3 regions of the Citrobacter sp. Cm046 genome follow, and region 2 is predicted to be linked to each of the others. Evidence: predicted binding sites of a transcription regulator. Region 2 holds the regulator's gene; each other region holds the start of a gene.
What was found. The regulator Fur, encoded in region 2, represses iron uptake genes when iron is present. The targets are predictions, from matches to a motif close to ATAATAATGAGAACNACTATCAA.
Positions count from the first base shown of each region.

Region 1: exbB (tol-pal system-associated acyl-CoA thioesterase) is a predicted target of Fur. The motif match lies at 1,743-1,765, and genes of this name have one in related genera.
Region 3: fepD (Fe(3+)-siderophore ABC transporter permease) is a predicted target of Fur. The motif match lies at 1,893-1,915, and genes of this name have one in related genera.

Region 1 is NZ_JAOWGP010000040.1:211,891-215,102, forward strand. Features, by position in the region: gene OGX98_RS13060 (hypothetical protein) at 1-26, shown strand, start outside; gene OGX98_RS13065 (hypothetical protein) at 28-435, shown strand; gene exbD (TonB system transport protein ExbD) at 515-940, opposite strand; gene exbB (tol-pal system-associated acyl-CoA thioesterase) at 947-1,681, opposite strand; gene metC (cystathionine beta-lyase) at 1,932-3,119, shown strand.
Region 2 is NZ_JAOWGP010000027.1:16,474-19,685, reverse strand. Features, by position in the region: gene ybfE (LexA regulated protein) at 1-110, shown strand, start outside; gene fldA (flavodoxin FldA) at 266-796, shown strand; gene OGX98_RS01165 (ryhB-regulated fur leader peptide) at 1,007-1,093, shown strand; gene fur (ferric iron uptake transcriptional regulator) at 1,086-1,532, shown strand; gene tcuR (tricarballylate utilization LysR family transcriptional regulator TcuR) at 1,662-2,588, shown strand; gene tcuA (FAD-dependent tricarballylate dehydrogenase TcuA) at 2,686-3,212, shown strand, end outside.
Region 3 is NZ_JAOWGP010000036.1:407,302-410,513, reverse strand. Features, by position in the region: gene fepB (Fe2+-enterobactin ABC transporter substrate-binding protein) at 1-452, shown strand, start outside; gene entS (enterobactin transporter EntS) at 527-1,771, opposite strand; gene fepD (Fe(3+)-siderophore ABC transporter permease) at 1,926-2,933, shown strand; gene fepG (iron-enterobactin ABC transporter permease) at 2,930-3,212, shown strand, end outside.

The DNA of each region.
Region 1 (3,212 bases), on a different contig from region 2:
TTTTTTATTCTCTGGTAGAAAAATAAGATGAAAGATGTTGAGGATAATAATGTTTATTTAGCTTTAGATAACCATAAAAGTGATGAGTTTGTCTTAAAGCAAAATCTGGCGGTGTTAATTGCCAATAAGAACGCGACGCTGGAAAGCGTAGCTCAGGATATGGTCTCAATACCCGCAGCGCTGGTACGTATGAAATGGCAAAATCGCCGTGAAATCTATGCCCTGCAGGCTAAAGAAGAGATCTACGGGGCTGCTATTGAAGCCATCATTGCCCGGCAACCAGAGTTGCGCGACAAAATCTTGGCACGCCTGGAAAGCACATATCAACATATACTCGCTCGCGAAACAGCCACATTACGCCTGACACGCAAGCTGTCAGAGGGGAACTACGAAGCGACCAGAATCACTACAGTCGCATTGGACGAAGACAGATAGTCCAAGGTGATAACGGGGGAAGAAAACGCGGAAGTGGAAGGCCGGGTAAGGCTAACAGCATCACCCGGCAACAAAGAGGTTATTTTGCTTTCACAACCTCTTCACCAACCAAACCAATCTTCAGGAACCCTGCCTGGTGCAGCGTATCCATTACTTTCATCATGGTTTCATAGTCGACGGTCTTATCAGCACGGAAGAAGATAGTGGTATCTTTCTTCCCTTCCGTCAGCGCGTTCAGCTCGCTAATCATGGTTTCATCCGTCACCTGCTCGTTACCGATGAACATGGTGTTATCGGCTTTCACTGACAGGTAAACCGGTTTCTCCGGACGCGGTTGCGGCGTACTGGTGGATGCAGGGAGATTCACCTTCACATCCACAGTTGCCAATGGCGCTGCCACCATAAAAATGATCAACAAAACCAACATCACGTCGATAAACGGCGTCACGTTTATTTCGTGCATTTCACCGTTATCGTCCAGGTTTTCATTAAAGCTCATTGCCATGGAACATTATCCTACACGTAATTTCTGCGCAGCACGTACCGGATGAGCAGCAGCACTTGCGCTCAGGTCCAGATCGCGACTTTGCAGCAACAACACCTGTGCCGCGACATCACCCAGCATAGCTTTGTAGCTGCCTATCTGACGTGCGAAGATGTTGTAGATAACAACTGCAGGAATTGCCGCTACCAGACCAATTGCAGTCGCTAGCAGAGCTTCTGCAATACCCGGTGCAACAACGGCCAGGTTAGTCGTTTGAGTTTGAGCAATACCGATGAAGCTATTCATGATGCCCCATACCGTACCGAATAGCCCCACAAATGGAGAAATGGCCCCGATGGTCGCCAGGTATCCATTACCGCGGCCCATCTGACGGCCGACTGCGGCGACACGACGCTCAAGGCGGAATCCGGTACGCTCTTTGATCCCTTCGTTGTCATCACTGCCTTCTGACAGTTCCAGCTCGTTCTGTGCTTCGTTAATTAGCAGTGAGCCCAGGCTTTTGGTATCAAATCCAGCGGCAATCTCACTTGCCTGATCTAAAGAGCGGGCTTCAGCCAGCATTTGCTGTTCACGCTTAAGGCGGCGCTTCTGTGTAAAGAACTCAAGGCTCTTGCTAAAGAAGATAGCCCAGGTGACCACTGATGCCAAAATCAGCCCAATCATCACGCACTTAACCACGATATCGGCGTGCTGATACATACCCCAGACGGAAAGGTCCGTCTGCATCAAATTATTACCCACTCTGTATCTCCAGGACGCAAATCACAAAATCTGAGCGTAATCATATCAAAACGACGTCGAATTGATAGTCGTTCTCATTACTATTTACATAGTGCCGCACCTTTGGTTTCTTTTCCTTGCGCTTACGCAGTAAAAAAGTCACCAGAATCATTTTGAGATTATTTTCTACTTTATGACCGCCGTGCAGGGTGCATGATGCTGGATCCATGCTAGTTTAGACATCCAGACGTATAAAAACAGGTATTAAAACATGGCAGACAAGCATCTTGAGACCAAACTTGTTCAGGCAGGGCGCAGTAAAAAGTACACGCTGGGCTCAGTTAATAGCGTGATCCAGCGCGCTTCTTCGCTGGTGTTTGAGTCCGTTGAGGCAAAAAAACAGGCTACGCACAACCGTGCTAACGGCGCTCTTTTCTATGGTCGTCGCGGAACGCTGACACATTTTTCACTACAGGAAGCAATGTGTGAACTGGAAGGCGGTGCGGGATGTGCCCTTTTCCCATGCGGTGCAGCAGCCGTCGCCAACACAATTCTGGCCTTTGTTGAACAAGGCGACCATGTGCTGATGACGAACACGGCCTATGAACCAAGCCAGGATTTCTGCACCAAAATTCTCGGCAAGCTCGGCGTCACAACCGGCTGGTTCGATCCGCTGGTGGGCGCCGATATTGTGAAACACATCCGGCCGAACACCAAAGTCGTATTTCTGGAGTCACCCGGCTCAGTCACGATGGAGGTGCATGATGTTCCAGCCATCGTTGCCGCGGTCAGAAGCGCTGCACCTGACGCAATCATTATGATCGATAACACCTGGGCTGCCGGAGTACTGTTCAAAGCATTGGATTTTGGTATCGATATCTCGATTCAGGCTGGCACCAAATACCTGATTGGCCATTCCGATGCGATGGTCGGTACGGCGGTGGCAAATTCCCGTTGCTGGGATCAACTGCGCGAGAACGCTTATCTGATGGGACAAATGCTGGATGCAGATACCGCCTATATGACCAGCCGTGGATTACGTACCCTGGGCGTTCGCCTGCGCCAACATCATGAAAGCAGTTTAAAAGTTGCCGAGTGGCTGGCAAGCCATCCGCAGGTTGCCCGCGTAAATCACCCTGCGCTACCGGGCAGCAAAGGCCACGAATTCTGGAAACGTGATTTCACGGGCAGCAGTGGACTGTTCTCATTCGTGTTGAATAAAAAACTGAATAATGAAGAGCTGGCGGCATATCTTGACCACTTTAGCCTGTTCAGCATGGCTTACTCCTGGGGGGGGTTTGAATCACTGATTCTGGCGAATCAACCTGAACACATTGCGGCAATCCGTCCGGAAGGAGAAGTGGACTTCAGCGGGACACTCATTCGTTTACACATCGGTTTAGAGAATGTTGATGATCTGATTGTGGATTTAGCCGCAGGATTTGCCCGAATCGAGTAACATTGCCGCAGATGGACATATATGCAGACACTTCTGGTGGAAAAGTCTGCAATTGTTGCGTCCGGGATCAAGGCATCCCGGACAATTCAGGAG
Region 2 (3,212 bases):
ACGCCGTTGACGCTCTGAACGAGCTGGCGGACGCACGTAACATGAGTCGCAGTGAACTCATCGAAGAGATGCTGATGAACCAACTCACCACGTTGCGTGGTCAGGCATAGTCTGAATTTCTGCTCTAAATCATAAATCGTGTAGCACAGAGTGCAGTCCCGCGTGTTTGCTGTTTCCGCATGCCTGACTGTTCTGCTATGATTGCCCTTATCCGTGGGCATTGCGCCACCACCATTTCAATAAGTTTCAAGAGGTTATTTTACTCATGGCAATCACTGGCATCTTTTTCGGCAGCGACACCGGTAACACCGAAAACATCGCAAAAATGATTCAAAAACAGCTTGGTAAAGACATTGCCGATGTACATGACATTGCAAAAAGCAGCAAAGAAGACCTGGAAGGGTATGACATTCTTCTGCTCGGTATCCCAACCTGGTATTACGGTGAAGCGCAGTGTGACTGGGACGACTTCTTCCCTACTCTCGAAGACATTGATTTTAACGGTAAACTGGTTGCGCTGTTTGGCTGCGGCGACCAGGAAGACTACGCAGAATATTTCTGTGATGCGTTAGGTACCATCCGCGACATCATCGAACCACGCGGCGCAACCATCGTCGGTCACTGGCCAACGGCGGGTTATCACTTTGAAGCGTCTAAAGGCCTGGCTGATGATGACCACTTTGTCGGTCTGGCTATTGATGAAGATCGCCAGCCTGAGCTGACCGCTGAACGCGTAGAAAAATGGGTTAAACAGATTTCTGAAGAACTGCATCTCGACGAAATCATTAACGCCTGATTTCATGCGGCGTAGAAACGTATCTACGCCGCATCAATAGATAAAACCAATCAAAATAATTGCTACAAATTTGTAACTTTCTCGCCTGACCCTGTACAATGGCTGGATGCCAATCGGGTATTGCACAGAGTGTTTGTCGGCGATACCACGTTTTGATTAACAATATTTGCCAGAGACTTGCTGTTTTCATTTAGACATGGCAGTTCTATAATGATACGCATTATCTCAAGTGCAATTTCTGTCACTTCTGTTAATGAAGTGAACCGCTTAGCTACAGGACAGATTCCGCATGACTGACAATAATACCGCATTAAAGAAGGCTGGCCTGAAAGTAACGCTTCCTCGTTTAAAAATTCTGGAAGTTCTTCAGGAACCGGATAACCATCACGTCAGTGCGGAAGACTTATACAAACGCCTGATAGACATGGGTGAAGAGATTGGTCTGGCGACCGTGTATCGCGTGCTGAACCAATTTGATGATGCCGGTATCGTAACCCGCCATAATTTTGAAGGTGGCAAATCCGTCTTCGAATTAACCCAACAGCATCATCACGATCACCTGATTTGCCTCGACTGTGGCAAAGTGGTCGAATTTAGCGATGATTCCATCGAAGCGCGTCAGCGTGAGATTGCGGCTAAACATGGTATTCGCTTAACCAACCATAGCCTCTATCTGTACGGTCACTGCGCTGAAGGCGATTGCCGCGAAGATGAGCATGCGCACGACGCCAAATAATATGATGTTTTCTGAAAAGCCAACCCTGCGGTTGGCTTTTTTTATAAGCTAAACCTGGCCGGGGGCCTCTTCCTTTCGAGTCAATGCAGCTTTAATGTAAAATTCACCCTACCTCATCGGAGAGCCGAAATGGAGCTTCGCCAGCTACGCTATTATGTTCGTATTGTAGAAACCGGCAGTATGGGCAGCGCGGCGCTCGATCTCAATATTGGTGTTTCGGCTCTCAGCCAGCAAATGACCCGGCTGGAAAACGAACTCGCTATTCGCCTGCTGCAACGAACCTCTCGTGGCGTGACGCCCACCAGCGCCGGACTGGCTTTTTACTCCCAGGCACAACTGGCATTACGTCACGCAGACGATGCGATCCTCGCGGCTCGAGAGGCCCGGCTTTCCGGTCACGTCAGCGTCGGAATGGCTCCCAGTACCGCATCCGTGCTCGGTGTGCCTTTCATTAATGCAATGCGGGAAAACTATGCAGATGTCCGCCTGCATGTGGTGGAAAGCCTCTCCGGTAACCTGGAGCGGATGATTAATACCCGCCAAATTGATTTAGCAGTGGTGTTTCAAAAGGAAAAAATCCTGCGCTGGAGCGCCAGACCGATTCTCGAAGAACGGCTATTTTTGATTGGCACCCATGCTTTACTGGATGATATTACGGATGACAATATCGCCCCTGCCCAGCTGGTTAATATTCCATTGATAATGCCAAGCCCGGGTCACGGCCTGCGCGGCAGACTGGATGCTATCTGCCAGGAACATGCTCTGAACATTGAGATCACTACAGAAATTGATGGTCTGACGCTGTTGATGAGCGCCGTTCGCAGTGGAATCGGTGCCACATTACAACCCGGCGCGGCGATTTCGCATCTCGATAAAGAGACGCTAAGAGTGATCGGCGTCCATAATCCAATACTTAGCCGCCCTAATTTTCTTGTCAGCCTTTCTGATGATGAACTTACCCCCGCAGGTCTCGCTGCCCGCGTGATACTGACCAAAGTGATGTGTCAACTGGTGGAAGCAGGAAGCTGGCCAGGCGCAATTCTTTACAATAACTAAAGGGCTATTTAGCATCACAGCGTAGCGCCCACACAACTTACACGTATACATTTTAATTACAAATTTAACAATTAGTTAAATGGTAATGGAGTATACGATGGTTGATGTTCTGGTGATTGGCGGCGGCAATGCCGCATTATGTGCTGCCTTAACCGCCCGGGAGCAAGGGGCTTCTGTATTACTGCTCGAAGCAGCCCCCCGAGAATGGCGCGGAGGGAATTCCCAACACACGCGTAATTTACGCTGTATGCATGATGCCCCACAGGATGTCCTGGTAGAGAGCTATCCAGAAGAGGAGTTCTGGCAGGATCTCTGGCGTGTAACTGAAGGAAATACCAACGAAGCACTGGCGCGGTTGGTGATACGTACCTCTTCGCAATGTCGCGACTGGATGCGCCAGCACGGCGTTAATTTTCAACCCCCTCTTTCCGGTGCTTTGCATGTGGCGCGCACTAACGCCTTCTTTATGGGCGGCGGAAAAGCTCTCGTGAATGCCTATTATCGCAGCGCAGAAAAGCTGGGCGTGCAAATTCGCTATAACACACCGGTCCAGGCGCTAGAACTGCATAATGGCGAGTTCGTAGCGGCACTGGCAGGCAAAGAGCGCATTGTGGCTAAGTCCTG
Region 3 (3,212 bases), on a different contig from region 2:
CGGCGCGTATTGCCGAGTTTGATAAACAACTGCTGGCGGTCAAACAGCGTATTACCCTGCCGCCGCAGCCTGTTAGCGCACTGGTGTATACCGCTGCCGCGCATAGCGCCAATCTGTGGACACCAGAGTCTGCGCAGGGCAAGCTGATGGAACAATTGGGATTCACGCTGGCACCACTGCCTGCCGGACTGCACACCAGCCAGAGCCAGGGTAAACGTCACGATATCATCCAGCTTGGTGGTGAAAACCTGGCGACAGGTCTGAACGGTGAAGCGCTGTTTCTGTTTGCGGGAGACAGCAAAGACGCTGACGCCATTTACGCGAATCCCCTGCTTGCACACCTGCCTGCAGTGCAAAATAAACGCGTTTACGCGCTGGGAACCGAAACGTTCCGTCTGGATTACTACAGCGCCACACTGTTACTACAACGTCTCGCTGCACTGTTTAGTTAAGTCGAAGCCGCTTTACATCATTGCCGGGTGAAGGCTTTGCCTTACCCGGCTTAGGGCACAGGTCAGATAAACCCTCAGGCGATATCGGGTTCTGGCGGTGCCTGACGGAATCGACGTAGTTCCCCCAGTAACAGCAGCAATAACAGGCCAACAATTACCAGACCAAATCCACTGGCGCTCGCCGATGCTACCGGCGTCATCATCGCGCCCAGGCCGCCTAACAGCGCCGCACCAATGGCATCTCCGGTCACATTTTGCGCGGTCCACAAACCGTTAATTCTCCCGAGCATCGCTTCCGGCGTCTGCGTCTGTAACATCGTGTACTGCAACAGAGAACTGACCGCACTCAGCCAGCCGAACAGCGCGAGGCAGATAACGCCCAGCGCCCAGACCGGCATCAACGCAAACAATCCGATGGCGAAGAAAGAGGCCACAGTAGAGGCCAGCATGATTAAACCAGGGCGAACGCTGTGCGCCAGTTGCCCACTGGTCAATGCCCCCACTGCGGCACCCAGCGGAATGGCGGCATACAGCAGACCAATCTGTGCTGCAGACATCTGCCAGCCGATGGCCAGCGCGGGGTAAAGGACACGCACCGCACTGGCCATCGTCAGAAGGCCGCCAAGCAACGCAATGCCGCCGATCAGCGGGCTGGCGAGCAGAAAGCGAAACGCCGCCAGCAGCGATTTGAGCGGGTGTTCACGTGGTTGCGGTGGCGGTGGCAATGCAGGAAGACTGAGCAGCGGTAGCAAGGTAATAAAGGTTCCCGCGGCTGCCAAACCATAGTTCCACTCAACGCCGCCGGTGGCGAGTAATACCCCGCCAATCATCGGTGAAATAACCGACCCGAGACGTACCGTCAGCATGGTAATCGCCCCGGCCTGCATCAGATTTTCACGCCCAACCAGCGCTGGAGTCGCCGCCAGCAGCGCCGTCACACCCAGCGAGGCAAAAAAACCGTCCCATAAGCCCAGAATATAAATAGCCAGCAGTGAAGGCTCCGGGAGTAGCGCATTCAGGCACAGACCAATAAACCCGATACCACAGGTTCCGCGTGCCAGCAGGATCACCTTTTTGCGCTCATAACGATCGGCCAGTACACCACCAACCATCAGACCAATAAACATTGCGCTACCGGTTAACGTCACCGACAGACCGACCTGCCAGGTAGACTGGGTCATCATCTGGATCTGTACCGGAACCGCGACACCGAGTAGCCCCAGAGAGACGATGGAAATAAAACGGGCAAGGAAGACTGCGCGAAATGCAGGATGAGTCTTTAACAGGCTGAGATTCAGCAGCCAGGGTTTTCTATTCATTACAAAGCCTTAAGATACATGCTCTCATTGAGGTCGCAGCCTGAAGAATGAGGTGCATACCTGTTTTTTTAAATATCCATTCTGTGGCTGCACATGCTAACATACCCAAATAAGATCGATAACGATAATTACTATCATTATCAGGGAAGTTGATATGTCATGCTCTGTTTCCGTGACACGCGCCTTTGCCGTGCCCGGACTATTGTTATTACTTGTTCTCTCCACCGCATTAAGTCTGGTTATTGGCGCCAGGTCGATACCCGCGTCTGCGGTTCTGGATGCGCTGACCGGCACCTGTCAAAGTGCTGATTGCACCATCGTGCTGGATGCGCGACTTCCGCGCACGCTGGCAGGACTCCTTGCAGGCGGTGCGCTGGGATTGGCTGGCGCATTAATGCAGACGCTCACACGTAACCCACTTGCCGATCCAGGCATTCTCGGTGTCAATTCCGGGGCCAGCTTTGCCATTGTGCTGGGTGCATCGCTGTTCGGTTTTTCCTCCCCGCAAGAGCAGTTGTTGATGGCCTTTTCCGGAGCGCTGGCCGCATCGCTGATTGTGGCATTTACCGGCAGTCAGGGTGGAGGACAGTTAAGCCCGGTGCGTCTGACGCTGGCAGGTGTCGCGCTGGGGGCAGTGCTGGAGGGATTATCCAGCGGTATCGCCCTGCTCAACCCGGACGTCTATGATCAGCTGCGTTTCTGGCAAGCGGGATCGCTGGATATTCGTAGCCTGCAAACGTTGAAAGTGGTGCTGGCTCCAGTGCTTATTGCCGGTGCTGTCGCGTTGTTTCTGAGCCGTTCCCTGAACAGCCTGAGCCTGGGAAGCGACACCGCTACCGCGCTGGGTAGCAAAGTCGCCCGCACCCAACTTATTGGTCTGTTGGTGATTACCGTACTGTGCGGTAGCGCAACCGCTATTGTCGGTCCTATCGCCTTTATCGGCCTGATGATGCCACATATGGCACGCTGGCTGGTGGGAGCCGATCATCGCTGGTCGCTACCAGTGACCCTACTCGCAACCCCCTCTTTGCTGCTGATTGCCGATATCATCGGTCGTCTGATTGTCCCCGGCGAATTGCGCGTCTCCGTAGTCAGCGCGTTTATCGGCGCACCGGTACTGATCTTCCTGGTTCGGCGTAAACAACGCGGAGGTGGTGCATGATGCATTTTCCCCGCAGATTGCTTATCAGTTGTCTGCTGCTCATTGTAGGCTGCCTCGCCGTCGGCTTGTGGAGCCTGCGTAGCGGCGTCGTAACGCTGGAAACCCAACAGATTATTGCCGCTCTGCTGGGCGATGCGCCGCGCAGCATTACACTGGTTGTGACCGAATGGCGTTTACCGCGCGTATTGATGGCGCTGTTGATTGGTGCGGCCCTGGGCATTAGCGGCGCGATATTCCAGTCGCTGATGCGTAACCCACTGGGCAGTCCGGACGTAATGG